DNA from 4 places in the Pseudarthrobacter sp. PvP004 genome. Region 4 is predicted to be linked to each of the others. Evidence: riboswitches for the same ligand, from Rfam matches in the RefSeq annotation. Region 4 holds a riboswitch; each other region holds the start of a gene.
What was found. A riboswitch is a leader RNA that binds a small molecule or an ion and turns the genes downstream of it on or off. The one in region 4 is predicted to bind S-adenosylmethionine.
Positions count from the first base shown of each region.

Region 1 (3,507 bases), 2.2 Mb from region 4:
GGCGGTAGGCGAAGCCCTCAATATCGGAAGCCCGCCGGGCAAGACTGGAAACGAAGAGCGGGGCGCCGGCAAGCAGTGCGGCTGCAGCGCCATAAGCCCATTTCTTCGCCTTCCTGTGTGAGGTGCCCGAGTCCGGAATGGAACGGGCGAAGGCTGCGAATCCCACAGGCACTGCAACTGTTCCTGCCGCGGTAAGGTGCTGCCCCGTGATCCAGCCGCGTTGGCCGGCTTGCAGCATGCGGAGGCGCTCGGCGTCGTCTGGGGTGATGTAGACGCGTGAGACCGGCGAGATTCCGACGAACCACACCACCGTGCCGGCAACAATTACTGCTCCGGCACGGCGATACGGATGGTTCCCGCTCATGGCAGCAAGGTTAGACCTGTTTGAGGGCCTTCTCCAGATCCAAGATAAGGTCGCCCACATCTTCAAGTCCCACGGACAGTCGCACCACACCATCAGAAAGCCCGATGGCCGCGCGGCCCTCCGGCCCCATGGCCCGGTGGGTGGTGGTTGCCGGATGCGTGATGAGGGACTTGGAGTCGCCCAGGTTGTTGGAAATGTCGATCACGCTGAGGCCATCAAGCAACGCAAAGGCTGCCTCCTTGGCTGAACGACCGGCTGAAGGCGAGAGTTCAAACGTCAGCACCGTACCGCCGGCCTTCATCTGCTTCGCGGCGAGCTGGTACTGGGGGTGCGACTTCAGCAGCGGGTACTTGACCCAGCTGATGGCAGGCTGCTGCTCCAACCACTCGGCGATCTTCAAAGCGGACGCGGAGCTGTGGTTCACGCGCAGCCCGATGGTCTCCAAGCCCTTGGTCAACACCCAGGCGTTGAACGCGGACAGCGAAGGACCGGTGTGCCGCATAAGCTGCTTGACCGGGCCGTCGATGAATTCCTTGGTGCCCAGGATTGCGCCGCCAAGGACGCGCCCTTGGCCGTCGATGTGTTTGGTGCCGGAATAGACGATCACGTCGGCGCCCAGCTCACCGCAGCGTTGCAGCAGCGGAGTGGCAAAGACATTGTCGACCACGACAGTCGCCCCGGCGGCATGCGCCAGTTCGCTGACTGCAGCGATATCGACGATCTCCTGCATCGGGTTGGACGGCGACTCGAAGAACACCGCGGTGGTGGGTTCGGAGAGGGCTTCACGCCACTGCTCCAGATCCGGGCCGTCCACGAATACCGTCTCCACGCCCCAGCGCGGCAGGATCTCATTGAGGATCACGAAGCAGGAGCCAAACAGGGAGCGGGCGGCAACCACGCGGTCGCCGGCAGCCAGCAGGGCACCCAAAGCGGTGAAGACAGCGGACATGCCGGACGCCGTCGCAAAGCACGCTTCGGTTCCTTCAAGCAGCCGCAGCCGCTCCTGGAACGTGGCCACGGAGGGGTTGCCGTAGCGGGAGTAGACGAAGCGTTCGTCCTCACCGGTGAAGGCTCGCTCTGCGGCGGCTGCGGACTCGTAAACGAACCCGGAGTTCAGGAAAACGGGCTCGGACGTTTCCTGGAAATTGGTACGGTCAAGGCCACCGCGGACGGCTTGGGTGTCAGGGCTCCAGCCAGCGGCGTCGGGATTGAAAGTCACTTACTCGGTCCCCAAATTCGTCGGCAGGCCACGGTTCTTCCACCCGTTAACGGTGCGTTCGCCGTAGCGGTCCGGTTCGCCTTCAAAGCCCTCAAGGACGTTGTAGGCAGTGAAGCCGGCCTGGGTTGCGGCGATTGCGGCCGAGATGGAGCGCTGGCCGGAACGGCACAGGAACACCAGCTCAACGCCGTCGTCTTCGGGTGCCTGCTGCTGCAGATCCTCGATGAAACGGGAGTTGGGAATGCCGCCGGCCAAATTCCACTGGATGAACAGGGGGTCGTTCTCGGTGGCTTTGGTATCGGGGATGCCGATGTGGGCCCATTCGCCCTCGGTGCGGACGTCCACCAGGATGGCGCCCTCTTGAAGCTTGGCCCACGCGTCCTGCGGGGTCAGATCACCTGCGTAGCTCATGCGTGGCCCTCAAATGCTGCTTCGTCGTCGTAGTTTTCCAGCTGATCGACGGCGTTGGCTACCGCAGCATCCGCACTGGCGATCGCGGCAGGGAGGACAACGGCTTGGGCAACGATCACGTCGGTGCCGTTGAACGTGGCGGCCGGGCTGCCATGGAGCACGTAACCTTCTGCGAGCGAGTTGTGGATGCGCTCGCAAAAATCACGGGTATCCGGGCCTGTAATCAGGCGGTAGGAGAGTTTTTCTTCAGTGGGTTCAGGCATTGCTGGTGCTCCTCAGTCACGCTTGCAGTACGAGTTGTCGATACGCCGAGTAGTCACCTGAGGCACCCCGCCGGAGAGAGGGTTGCCGACCAGCAAGTCAGGGCTTTGCGCTGGTGCTCATTACTCAAGAAAAACGTAACATCCACGGGCATCGGGCCGCACTTGCGGGCTGTTGCGGGGCCGTCATGTTGCGTAATCGGCGGCTCATCCCTTATTCGTTTTTCAGCGCACGCACTGCCGCGCCCACCGTTGGGAAGAAGTGGTCGGGCGTAAAGCGGGCCGCTGTGCCCAAATGGATCAACTTGTCTTTCACAGGTCCCTTCAGTTCGGCGAACACCAGGTCCACGCCTTTGCTTGCCAGCCATTCATCCAAAGTGACGAGGTCGTCCAGCGCCGTAGTGTCGATCCCGGTGATGGGCTCCGCGGCGAGGATGACGTGGGTAATGGCATCTGTTGTCTCATCCGGTGCCTCGTCAAGTTGCTCCCGGACAAAGGCCGCCAGTACCTGCCCATTACCGAAGAACAGCGGCGCATCGAAGCGGAGGATGAGAAGTCCCGGGATGCGTTCACCATCGGGGTGCCGCTCAAGGTCGTGATAGCCAGGGAGCCCTTCTTCAGCACCGAGTTCTGTCCGGTACGGATCCCAGGCCCTCCGCACGAAGTCCAAAAGCGCCAACGCAATGGCCACCACGATTCCCTGCAGTACCCCAACGGTGAGGACGCCCAGGAACGCGGCCAGCATCACCACAGATTCGCTGCGGCTCAGGCTGAGGAGCCGCTTCACGCCGGCCGGGTCCGCGAGGGCAATGGCTGCGGCGATGACGACGGCGGCCAACGTTGCGGAGGGCAGGTACTCGGTCACTCCGGGAGCCAGCAGCATGAAGGCCAGCACCAGCACGGAACCCACCACGCCGGTCATCTGGGATTTGGCACCAGCATCCACGGCCACCGGGGTTCTGGAGGTACTGCCGGAGATCGGGAATCCGCCCAGCAGTCCGGTGGCCGCGTTGGCTGCCCCGAGCGCCGCCATTTCCCTGTTTCCCGAGACCTTCTTCCCTTCCTTGGCCGCCAATGTTTGGGATAGGACGCCGGTGTCCGCGAAGGCCATGAGGGCGATCCCTGCCGCAGCGGGAAGCAGCGTGAGAGCATCAGCCCAGCCGATGCCCCCGAGTGCGGGCATCGGGAGGCCCTGCGGCAGGACTCCGGTGACCTTCACGTCGTCGTTCAGGCCCCAAACCGCCGTAACAACG
Region 1 is NZ_JAGINL010000001.1:4,602,014-4,605,520, forward strand. Features, by position in the region: gene J3A64_RS21010 (hypothetical protein) at 1-364, opposite strand, end outside; gene J3A64_RS21015 (O-succinylhomoserine sulfhydrylase) at 375-1,583, opposite strand; gene J3A64_RS21020 (rhodanese-like domain-containing protein) at 1,584-1,994, opposite strand; gene J3A64_RS21025 (DUF1737 domain-containing protein) at 1,991-2,257, opposite strand; SAM riboswitch class IV at 2,271-2,382, opposite strand; gene J3A64_RS21030 (SulP family inorganic anion transporter) at 2,469-3,507, opposite strand, start outside.
Region 1: it holds a riboswitch for S-adenosylmethionine, as region 4 does, so the genes downstream of both, J3A64_RS21025 (DUF1737 domain-containing protein) here and J3A64_RS11015 (homoserine O-acetyltransferase) in region 4, are expected to answer to the same signal.

Region 2 (3,507 bases), 1.7 Mb from region 4:
CCCGATGGTTTCACCCGGGGAATGACCGAGGTGGTCGTGGAGGTACCACTCCAGGTTGTGCATGACCTTCGCCCGGGTGGCATCGTTGGCGCGGAGATAGTAGCTGCGGGACTTGGTCAATTCCATGATGTCCTCCGGCGTCAGGGAATCCTCCCACCTGGTCAGGTGGGATTCCAGGCCTTCGAACTCCGGACCGACGACTGGCCGGAAACCGGGCTTGTGGACATCGCCTGCATGCATGATGCGTGAAAGGCGGTGAACCCAGGGAACCGAAGTGTCCAATTGATTCCAGATCAACCCCAGGACCCCGTGGGGCTGCAGGATCCGGGCGATCTCCGTGCTCGCTGCGAGGGGCTCGCACCAGTGCCAGGCCTGGGCAACGCTGACGACGTCGAATGCTGAGTCCGTCAGTCCGGTTGCCTCTGCCGTTCCCTCCAACGCGTTGACGTGGGGGTAGCTCTTTCGCAATTGCTCCAGCATGTCCGTGGAAGGATCGACGGCGGTGACCGCCAGTCCGCGTTCGATGAGGAGTGCCGTGAACTTGCCTGTGCCCGCACCGAGGTCGGCCGCGGACCGCGCCCCGGGAGGAACGAGCCAATCCAGAGAGTCCTGTGGGTAGCCAGGACGCACGCGGTCATAGTGTTCTCCGCCGTCCTGGAAGCTCTGGCCGAGTTCGCGCCGACGGGCAGCGTGGAGCTTGGGACCTCGCGGTCCAGCGGGTCCGGGAATGCCGGCCGCACCGTTTGCGGGGCCCGGGGTACGCAGGGACACGCAGAACTCCTTCACAGGGTGGCCAAAAGGTACCCTACGAATTTACCGCAGCGGCCGGGACGCCCGGTTCACTGTGTTCTTAGTCGACCGTGCAGGGAGCTGCGCCCGCAGTGCCCGGAGTGTTTGGCGCCCACTCGGGGTAGCTGCGGTGGTCATTGGCGGGAACCCAGCGGCCCTCGTCCACCACGTAGTCCCAGCCCAGTCCGTCGCGCTTGAGCCCTTGGATGCCTGCTAGCAGCCTGGTGGCGTCCTCCAACCGGGAGCCGACGCCGAAGCTGGCGCGCAAAGAGCCTGAGGGAAGCCCGAGGCGCTTGAGGAGCGGGTGGGCGCAAAAGCGGCCATCTCGCAGGCCCACGCCGTGCTCCGCTGCCAGGTAAGCGGCCACCAATCCGGCGTCGAATCCTTCGACGGAGAAATTGACCACACCGATGGTGTCCAAGGAGTCAGTGAAGATCTTGTGGACTGTCACGCCGTCGATGGCCTCCAGGCCTTCCACCAAGTACGAGCGGATGGCAGCCTCGTGGGCGTGCCACGCGTCCTGGTCCAGGCCTGCGAGCACCTGGGTGGCGCGAGCGAGCGTTGCGGCTCCCAGCACGTTGGGGGAGCCGCCCTCGTGCCGTGCGGGGCCGGCCGCCCAGTTGACGGAGTCCAAACGGGCTTCACGGACCGCGCCGCCACCGGCCAGATGCGGAGTGCCGGCGTCGAGCCAGTCGGGACGGCCCACCACGACGCCGGCGCCGAAGGGAGCGTAGAGCTTGTGTCCGGAGAAGACAATGTAGTCGACGTCTGCTTCGGTGATATTGATCCGGCGGTGCGGAGCGAGCTGGGCGGCATCCACCACGATCCGCGCACCGTATTCGTGGGCCAGGGAAGCAAGTTCTGCGATGGGAAGAATTTCGCCGGTGACGTTGGAGGCTCCGGTCACCGCAAGCAGGCTGACACCGCCCTGGGCCAACTCTCCGCGGAGTTTGTCCAGTGTGGCGGACAGGGTGGGGGCCGCTACGACGCTGCGGTGCGGTACACCCTGCCATGGAAGCAGGTTGGCGTGGTGCTCGATATCCAGGTACAGGACCTCGCCTGCGGGCTTGCCGTCGATCTGCGGAAGGCACCCGGCCAGCAGGTTCAAGGAGTCCGTGGTGTTCCGGGTGAAGATGACAGAATCATCCGGCCGCCCACCGACGAAGTCACGGACGATGTTCCTGGAGTTCTCGTACACCGACGTGCTGATTTGGGAGGCGTAGCCTGCGCCGCGGTGGACACTCGCGTAGTAGGGAAGGACTTCGTTGAGGTACGCCGAGACGATGGTCAACGCCGGAGCCGATGCCCCGTAGTCGAGGTTTGCGTAGCGAACATGTCCGCCCTGAATCAGGGGCGCCTGCAACTCGGCGCCGGTAACAGCCGCCAGCGGCCGTGCAGCAGGGGCTGTTTCTGCTGTGGTTTCTGCGGCGAAGGACGGAATGATGTTTGAGTCGAACGTGACAGTGCTCATGGGACCTCACTCAAGAGGGACCCCCGGAGGGGATCCGCGCTTGCCGCATCCGTTCCGGACCGGCCGGGTCGTCACCCGGGGCACCCCACCGCGAATGGAGGGTTGCCGGCCAGCAAACCGGGGTTTAGCGCTGGCACTCGTGACCTGTAAAAAGGCTAGAGCACGTCCGGGGGCCCATCCAAAGCCGCTGCCGATTGTTAAGCCTTTTGTTACGCGGAAGGCAAAATGCCTGCTTCGTCGAATAAAAAACGGCGGAGACCCCCAAAAGGGGGCTGCCGCCGTCGAAAATTCCGTCGCCTACTGGTTAGACAAGGCGATGAAAAGTTTAGAGAAGGTCGTCCAGGCCGGGGTTGAGCCGCTTGAGGACCTCGGAGTGAAGGATCGAGTTGGTAGCCAGTGCATTGCCGCCGAAAGGACCGTCTTCGCCTTCCAGGGACGTGAAACGGCCGCCGGCCTCAGTGACGATGGGGACGAGTGCTGCCATGTCATAAAGGTTCAGCTCAGGCTCGCAGGCGATGTCCACTGCGCCCTCGGCCACGAGACAGTACGACCAGAAGTCACCATAGGCACGCGTGCGCCAGACGTCTTCGGTGAGGTCCAGGAACTCGTCAAGGTTGCCCCTTTCCTTCCAGCCCGAAAGGCTTGAGTAGGACATGGAGGCGTCTGCCAGGCTGGAGACGTTGGAAACTTTGAGGCGAGTGGCCGAGGCGAGGGACCGCCCCATGTAGGCACCCATGTCCTTGGCAGCCCACCAGCGTTTGCCCAACGCGGGGGCGCTCACGACGCCCACGACGGGTTCGCCTTCGTCCACGAGGGCGATCAACGTTGCCCACACCGGAACACCCCGGACGAAGTTCTTGGTTCCGTCGATGGGGTCGATGATCCAGCGGCGCGAGCCGTGGCCGCTGCTGCCGAACTCCTCGCCCAGGACCGCATCACGTGGGCGCGAGCGGGACAGCTGACCGCGGATTGCTTCCTCAGCGGCCTTGTCAGCGTCAGTGACAGGCGTGAGGTCGGGCTTGGTTTCGATCTTGAGGTCCAGCGCTTTGAAGCGATCCATGGTCTGGGCATCGACTGAGTCAGCGAGGACATGGGCAAGGCGCAGGTCATCGTTGTACGTGGAAACGGGATGGGTCATGCCACCAAACTATCCTGAATCGTTCGCCTCATTGGGGACGTGAAGCCGGTAACGATCAGTTGACGGTGCCCAGTTCCTTGGTCTCTTTCGCTTCGAGTCGTGGGTCTGC
Region 2 is NZ_JAGINL010000001.1:769,274-772,780, forward strand. Features, by position in the region: gene J3A64_RS03475 (class I SAM-dependent methyltransferase) at 1-765, opposite strand, end outside; gene J3A64_RS03480 (aminotransferase class V-fold PLP-dependent enzyme) at 851-2,260, opposite strand; SAM riboswitch class IV at 2,292-2,405, opposite strand; gene hisN (histidinol-phosphatase) at 2,586-3,398, opposite strand; gene J3A64_RS03490 (ribosome small subunit-dependent GTPase A) at 3,454-3,507, opposite strand, start outside.
Region 2: it holds a riboswitch for S-adenosylmethionine, as region 4 does, so the genes downstream of both, J3A64_RS03480 (aminotransferase class V-fold PLP-dependent enzyme) here and J3A64_RS11015 (homoserine O-acetyltransferase) in region 4, are expected to answer to the same signal.

Region 3 (3,507 bases), 460 kb from region 4:
TTCCTCATGCTCCCCTTCGCACTGAACGCTGCTGGTGGCCTCGACGGCATCCGCGCCCGCGTCGATGAGAGCTTCTTCGACATCGGTGGCATCGGCCTTCAGACGATCATCACCTACTTCGTCGTTTACACACTCGGCCTCCTGATCGGCCAGGACATCTGGCAGCGCGTCTTCACCGCCAAGACCCCCACGGTTGCCCGTTGGGGCGGTGCTACCGCTGGCGTCTACTGCATCCTTTACGGCTTCGCCGGTGCCCTGATCGGCATGGCTGCCAGCGTGGCCCTCTCCGGTGTGGAGATCGCTGCCAAGGATGACGTCTATGCCGAAGTGGCTACCCGCCTCCTGCCCATCGGCATCGGCGGCCTGGTACTCGCTGCAGCTGTCGCCGCCATGATGTCCACGGCTTCCGGCGCACTGATCGCTGCCGCCACCGTTGCCCGCGCCGACGTCATGCCCTTCGTTGCCAGCTGGTTCGGCAAGAAGGTGGACACGTCCGACTCCGACAACCCTGAGCACGACGTCAAGGCCAACCGCTACTGGGTCCTCGGACTGGGAATCGTAGCCATCATCATCGCCATCTCCACCAAGGACGTTGTGGCCGCTCTGACCATCGCCTACGACATCCTGGTGGGCGGCCTGCTGGTAGCCATCATCGGTGGCTTGGTGTGGAAGCGCGGAACGGGCATCGCGGCAGCATGGTCCATGGCGGCCGGTTCAGTGATAACCCTGGGCACCATGATCATCCTCGAGATCAACGCCGAAGTTCCTCTTGACGGCATCTACGCCAACGAGCCCATCTACTTCGGTTTGATCGCCTCGGCTGCGGTGTACGTAGTGGTCTCGCTGCTGAGCAAGCCCACCGATCCGGCCGTCATGAAGGCGTGGACGGACCGTGTGGCCGGCACCCGCGTGGCAGAGGAAGAGCTCACCACGCCGGCTTCCTAGGCAGGCACAAAGAAACTAACAAAGTTCGACGGCGGCGCCTCCCCTTTTCGGGGCGGCGCCGCCGTTGCGTTATGCCCCCACCCTTGGAAGGCCCGCTCTACACGCAAAGACCACCCCAAAGCGCGCAAAGCAGGCCGCACAACAAACCAGGCCCCACAACACACACCCACCCCTTGGAAGGCCCGCTCTACACGCAAAGACCACCCCAAAGCGCGCAAAGCAGGCCCCACAACGCATGCCCCCACCCTTGGAAGCCCGCTCTACACGCAAAGACCACCCCAAAGTGCGCAAAGCAGGCCGCAGAACGGGCCCCGCAACGGGTCGTCCGGGCAGCCATGGGATAGGGTGGTCCCAGCTTCAAGAGATGTGGTGCCAAGCTCCGACTGGCCACACACCAACCCCATGTTCACGGGTGGTTCGGATGAGGAAGCGGCCCGTCCCGGACCAGAGACAACCGAGCGGGCAAGAGCACTCTCCCAAGGAGCAGTCCCTTGCCGTACCAAGGCGATACCACCCCGGCAGCAAGCACCCCAAAAACACCCAGCATCCTGGAAGCACCAGGAACCCCGGCGAAAACGCCCACGGTCCCGGTGATTCCCGCCGTCGACCTCTTCCTTGGCACGGTGACCATCACGACAAAGGCCCGGACAGGGAAGTTCGCATATCCCGAGCCGCAGCTGATCGCGCAAGCATTGGCCAAAGCCATACTGCCGACGCGCTGGTGTGAGGCGTCAAGGACGCTGACGGTGACTGTTGCGGCCGTCGGGAAGCGGGCGGGCCTCCAACGTCACTTCACACTGAGCCGCGACCATCCATCCTAGATTTCCTCATCCTCGTCGCGGAATTCTTCGGTTTCGTCGAGGGGGACCACACGTTCGTCGTCCTCGGGGGCGTCCACTTCCTCAACCCAGGGCTCATCCACTTCCTGGTCTTCGGCGTAGTCGTAGGCCGGGTCGGACTCAATGGTTGTCCGCTCCGGGTAGTTGGCGTGTGATTCGGTGGTGTTCATGGTGCAACCTCCGTCTCGTGGGCCGGTTCTGCCGGGCCGATTCGGCCCGTTGACCCGAATGCAGAATCCAGTGGCGGGAGGGCCCCGTCCCTGTCCTTCCATCTGAGCACCGGCACGGGCAAGGGTCAAGGAAATTACGGTGCACCGAACATTCCAGTTGAGGAATACCAGCCAAAAATCCGCGCGGATAAGCGGTAGTGTGGGGCGTGCAATGGGGCCGCAACTACCCCACCCAGCACAGGAGACAAAGTGCAGATGCACCAGGAATCCCACAGTTCGTCGAGCCCAGCTCCGGACCCCACCCCCGGCTCAGCAGCCCCCGAATCAGCAGCCGCGCCTCCCTCGCACGCGGACATCCGCCGGTGGCGCCAGTACCTGGCCGATGAGCGTGCCGAGGCCGCCGTCTACCGGGAGCTTGCCCAGCGGCGCGACGGCGAAGAACGCCAAATCCTGCTCGCTTTGGCCGAGGCCGAAGGCAGGCACGAGGCCCATTGGCTCAAGCTCCTTGGCGAGCACGCCGGAATGCCCAAGGCAGCGTCCAGCCGCAGCCGGTTCCTGGGCTTCCTGGCCCGTAACTTCGGCTCCGTGTTTGTGCTCGCCCTTGCGCAGCGCGCTGAAGGCCGCTCCCCGTACGGAACCGAACCTGCCGCGACGCCTGCCATGGTGGCAGATGAACAAATCCACGAAGAAGTAGTCCGGGGCCTTGCCACGCGTGGTCGCAACAGGCTCTCCGGAACGTTCCGCGCCGCCGTTTTTGGCGCCAACGACGGCCTGGTCAGCAACCTTTCCCTGGTCATGGGCATGGCCGCAACCGGAGTGCCCAGCCCCGTGGTGCTCATGAGTGGCGTGGCGGGTCTCCTGGCCGGTGCGCTGTCCATGGGTGCGGGCGAATACGTCTCAGTCCGCTCACAGCGGGAACTCCTTAATGCCACTTTGCCCACGCAGGCCACTCTGACCGCGGCGCCGTCGTTGGACATCGAGCACAACGAACTGGTCCTGGTGTACTTGGCCCGGGGCATGACGCGCGAAGCCGCGGAGCACCGCGCTGCCGAGCGCATGGGACTGTTCAGCTGCGACTGCGACCCAAGCCTCTCCTTGCAGCCGGAGAAGCCACCCATTGACGACCACGAGTCCGTGGGTTCAGCATGGGGCGCTGCGATGTCCAGCTTCTGCTTCTTCGCCTCGGGCGCCATCGTGCCCATCCTCCCGTTCATTTTCGGCATGACGGGCATCGCCGCCTTGCTGGTGGCCGGCGTTCTGGTGGGCATCGCGCTCCTGGCGACTGGCGCCGTCGTCGGGTTGTTGTCCGGAACCTCGCCGCTGAGCCGCGGGCTGCGGCAGCTTGCCATTGGCCTGGGAGCGGCGGCGGCCACGTACGGGCTGGGTCTGGCGTTCGGCGCGGCTATCGTCTAAGTTTGGACGGCTCGGTCCGGAGACCGTAATGTTGGTTCGTCCTCCGCGCTGCCCCGCGTGACCAGGGCATCAGGAATGGAGAACCGTGGACCCGGAGCGGGAAGCAACGCGTGCGCCCAGGCACCGACGCACTAGAACAG
Region 3 is NZ_JAGINL010000001.1:2,897,500-2,901,006, forward strand. Features, by position in the region: gene J3A64_RS12965 (sodium:solute symporter) at 1-945, shown strand, start outside; SAM riboswitch class IV at 1,301-1,420, shown strand; gene J3A64_RS12970 (hypothetical protein) at 1,437-1,766, shown strand; gene J3A64_RS12975 (hypothetical protein) at 1,763-1,954, opposite strand; gene J3A64_RS12980 (VIT1/CCC1 transporter family protein) at 2,210-3,367, shown strand.
Region 3: it holds a riboswitch for S-adenosylmethionine, as region 4 does, so the genes downstream of both, J3A64_RS12970 (hypothetical protein) here and J3A64_RS11015 (homoserine O-acetyltransferase) in region 4, are expected to answer to the same signal.

Region 4 (3,507 bases):
GCTGAGGCCGGGGACCACATCGTGGCGAGCCCCAGCCTGTACGGCGGCACGTACAACCTGCTGGCGCACACGCTGAAGAAGTTCGGAATTGCGGTCACCTTCGTGGAGGACCCCGACAATCTGGAGCAGTGGCGTGACGCCGTCCAGCCGAACACCAAGCTGTTCTTCGGCGAGGTTGTGTCCAACCCCCGCCAGGACGTGCTGGACATTGAGGGCATCGCCCGCACCGCTCACGAGGCCGGTGTGCCCCTGATCGTCGACAACACCCTGTCAACGCCCTACCTTATTCGTCCCATCGAGTGGGGCGCGGACATCGTGGTTCACTCGGCCACCAAATACCTGGGTGGTCACGGTTCAGCAATCGCCGGTGTGATTGTGGACTCCGGCAACTTCGACTTCGGCAAGGACCCTGAGCGCTTCCCTGGGTTCAATACCCCGGACCCCAGCTACAACGGACTGGTCTATGCCCGGGATCTCGGCAAGGACGGCGCCCTGGGCGCCAACCTCTCCTACATCCTCAAGGCCCGCGTCCAGTTGCTTCGCGATCTAGGCTCCGCCGTGTCTCCGTTCAACGCCTTCCTCATTGCCCAGGGTTTGGAGACCTTGAGCCTGCGCGTGGAGCGTCACGTTGCCAACGCCACCAAGGTGGCTGAGTGGCTTGAAAGCCACGACGACGTCGAGTCGGTCGCCTATGCGGGCCTGCCATCCAGCCCGTGGTACAGCCGGGGCCGGAAATACGGCCCCAAGGGCACGGGCGCCATTGTTGCCTTCAACATCAAGGGCGGCGTAGAAGCGGGCAAGCGCTTTGTGGACGGACTGGAGCTGCACTCGCACGTTGCCAACATCGGTGACGTCCGCTCGCTGGTCATCCACCCGGCGTCCACTACGCACAGTCAGTTGACGGTGGAGCAGCAGGTGGCTGCAGGCGTCAACCCCGGCCTGGTGCGGTTGTCCGTGGGCATCGAGAACGTGGATGACATCATCGCCGACCTCGAAGCCGGCTTCCGGGCTGCCAAGGGCGCCTGACGCCGCGGTTCAAAGTCTCAGCCCGACTGCCGCCCGCGTCGACGATTATTCGCCGGGCGGCAGTTCAGGGTGCTCATTCGTGAACGGAGGCACCCCAAACCGTCACACTGTTGTCACATTCTTCGCCAGAACCGCCCTGTATTTCCTAGACTCTTCGTATTAGGTCATGAGTGCCAGCACACAGCCCCGGCTTGCTGGCCGGCAACCCTCCTCCGCGGTGGGGTGCCCCGGGTGAAGACCTGGCCTGTTCGCACGCAAGGCGACGGGCAAGCGCGAGGTTAAGGTGTCAAAGGAATGACCATTACTGCTACAGCCCTTCCAAAATCCGGAGAAGAAGACGGAATCGTCAAGTACGCCGGCATAGGGCCGCTGGAACTTGAAGCCGGCGGATTCCTTCCCGACGTTGTCCTTGCGTACGAGACCTGGGGGCAGCTGAACTCCGACGCATCCAATGCCGTACTCGTCCAGCACGCGCTCACGGGCAGTACACACGTAGCCCGCGGCGCCACGAATGAAGAAGGCTGGTGGGAGCAACTTGTTGGACCAGGTGCCACCATCGACACCAACAAGTTCTTCGTCATCTCCATCAACATCGTGGGCGGCTGTTACGGCAGCACCGGCCCATCATCAGCAGCACCCGATGGCAAGCCCTGGGGTTCTCGTTTCCCGTTGGTCACTCTGCGCGACAGCACGGTGGCTGAGTCACGCCTTGCCGATGCTTTGGGCATCGACTCCTGGCACGCCGTGTTGGGTGGGTCGATGGGCGGCGCCCGTGCGCTCGAGTGGGCCGTGACGTTCCCCGAGCGGGTGGAGCGCTGCGCCGTGATCTCGGTGGGCGCCTACAGCACGGCCGAGCAGATTGCCTTCGCGCAGGCCCAAACCCTGGCCATCCGGCAGGACCCGAACTTCAATCACGGCGACTACTACGGCGGTACCGCGCCTGAGCATGGTTTGGCGTTGGCCCGACGTATCGCCCACATCACGTACCGCTCAGCGTTGGAGTTGGACTTCCGCTTCGGCCGGCAAGCCCAGCACCAGGAGACGCCGCTGACAGCTGCTGTGCTGGGGGAGCGCGGGCGCTACCAAGTGGAAAGCTACCTGGACCACCAGGGGACAAAGCTGGTCCGCCGTTTCGATGCCAACAGCTACATCGCCATTACCGAGGCCTTGATGTCCCATGACGTCACTCGTGGTCGCGGCACGTTGGAAGCGGCATTGTCGCGCACCAAGGCTGAGTTCTTTGTGGCGGCCGTGGACAGCGACAGGCTCTACTTCCCGGCACAGTCGCGGGAACTCGCCGCGGCACTCCCGGGAGACGTATCGGTCCACCTCATTGAGGCGCCGATTGGACACGATGGCTTCCTCACCGAGATCGGCCAGCTCTCGGCGCAGCTCCGCGAAGCCTTCTTCGGCTAAACCAGGCTCACGTTCAGGGTGGCCTAGCCGTTCATGATGTCGCCGCGCTGCTTCATGTAATCCTCCATGGCGATCTCGCCGTTGCTGAACTTCGCATCCAGCTCGGCCAGCTTGCGCGCACGGTAGCCTTGCGGCTGCGAGCTTCCCGTTGCGGGAAACGGCGTGGGGGACGAAGAGTTCGACGGCGGCCCGGCCTGCGGTGTCTCATCCGCGGGGCGTACGACGATCGGCTCCGACGGGTACCCGGGGTAATTCTGCGGCGGGTACCCCGGGCCCGGCAGATTCCGCGGCGGGTACCCGGGGCCGCGGAAGGTGTCATTCTGGATCCGACGCGCCCGGGAGCGGTTATACATGCGGATTCCGAGTGGAATCAGCCACGAGCAGACGATGATCCAGAAGATCAGATTGTTCACAGTGCAGGCCTCCTAGGTCTCATCCCAGCTTAGTCCTGCCACTTGGACGCGGCCCGTCTCCCGGAACCAGCCCGGCTATTTCACACCAGCGTGGTCTCCATGCCCAAGAACCGGCCGTAACGATCCGCCTCGGCCTCCAAGGCGTCTTGTTCTTCCGCCGTTGCCGGCCGGTTCATTCGGACATCGAGTTCGCAGGTCATGCCGGAGAAACTGTGGCGCCACCATCCGGCCAACCTGCCGTTCAGCAGGACCACGTGCATGGGTCCGTTGTCCTCGGGGAAGTATGGCGCCGTTCCACCAAGGAAGTGCCGGGACTGTGAGTAGCCCATCACGTATTCGTCGTAGCACTGAATGAGGTCCAGGCGGGGGAGCCCGGGGTCCTCCGTCGCTGAAGGATCGTCGCCGTTGGTGAGAGCCTCCGCTTCCTCAGAGGCCAGATAGAACTCCAGACCATCGAAGTGAACGGTGCCCAGGCTCCCGGGGGAGATCTCCTCAGCCACACCGATCCCCCGTTTCACATCTTTCATGGTCAGCCCGGACCACACGGCACAGTCCTTGATCGTGGCGGGTCCCCGGCTGGTGAAGTACCGGAGTGCCAACTGTCCAAGGGCCTGTTCGCGGGCTTCGGCAGTCAGCGGTAACAGAACCGAAC
Region 4 is NZ_JAGINL010000001.1:2,434,465-2,437,971, reverse strand. Features, by position in the region: gene J3A64_RS11020 (bifunctional o-acetylhomoserine/o-acetylserine sulfhydrylase) at 1-1,026, shown strand, start outside; SAM riboswitch class IV at 1,189-1,305, shown strand; gene J3A64_RS11015 (homoserine O-acetyltransferase) at 1,321-2,442, shown strand; gene J3A64_RS11010 (hypothetical protein) at 2,466-2,855, opposite strand; gene J3A64_RS11005 (winged helix DNA-binding domain-containing protein) at 2,936-3,507, opposite strand, start outside.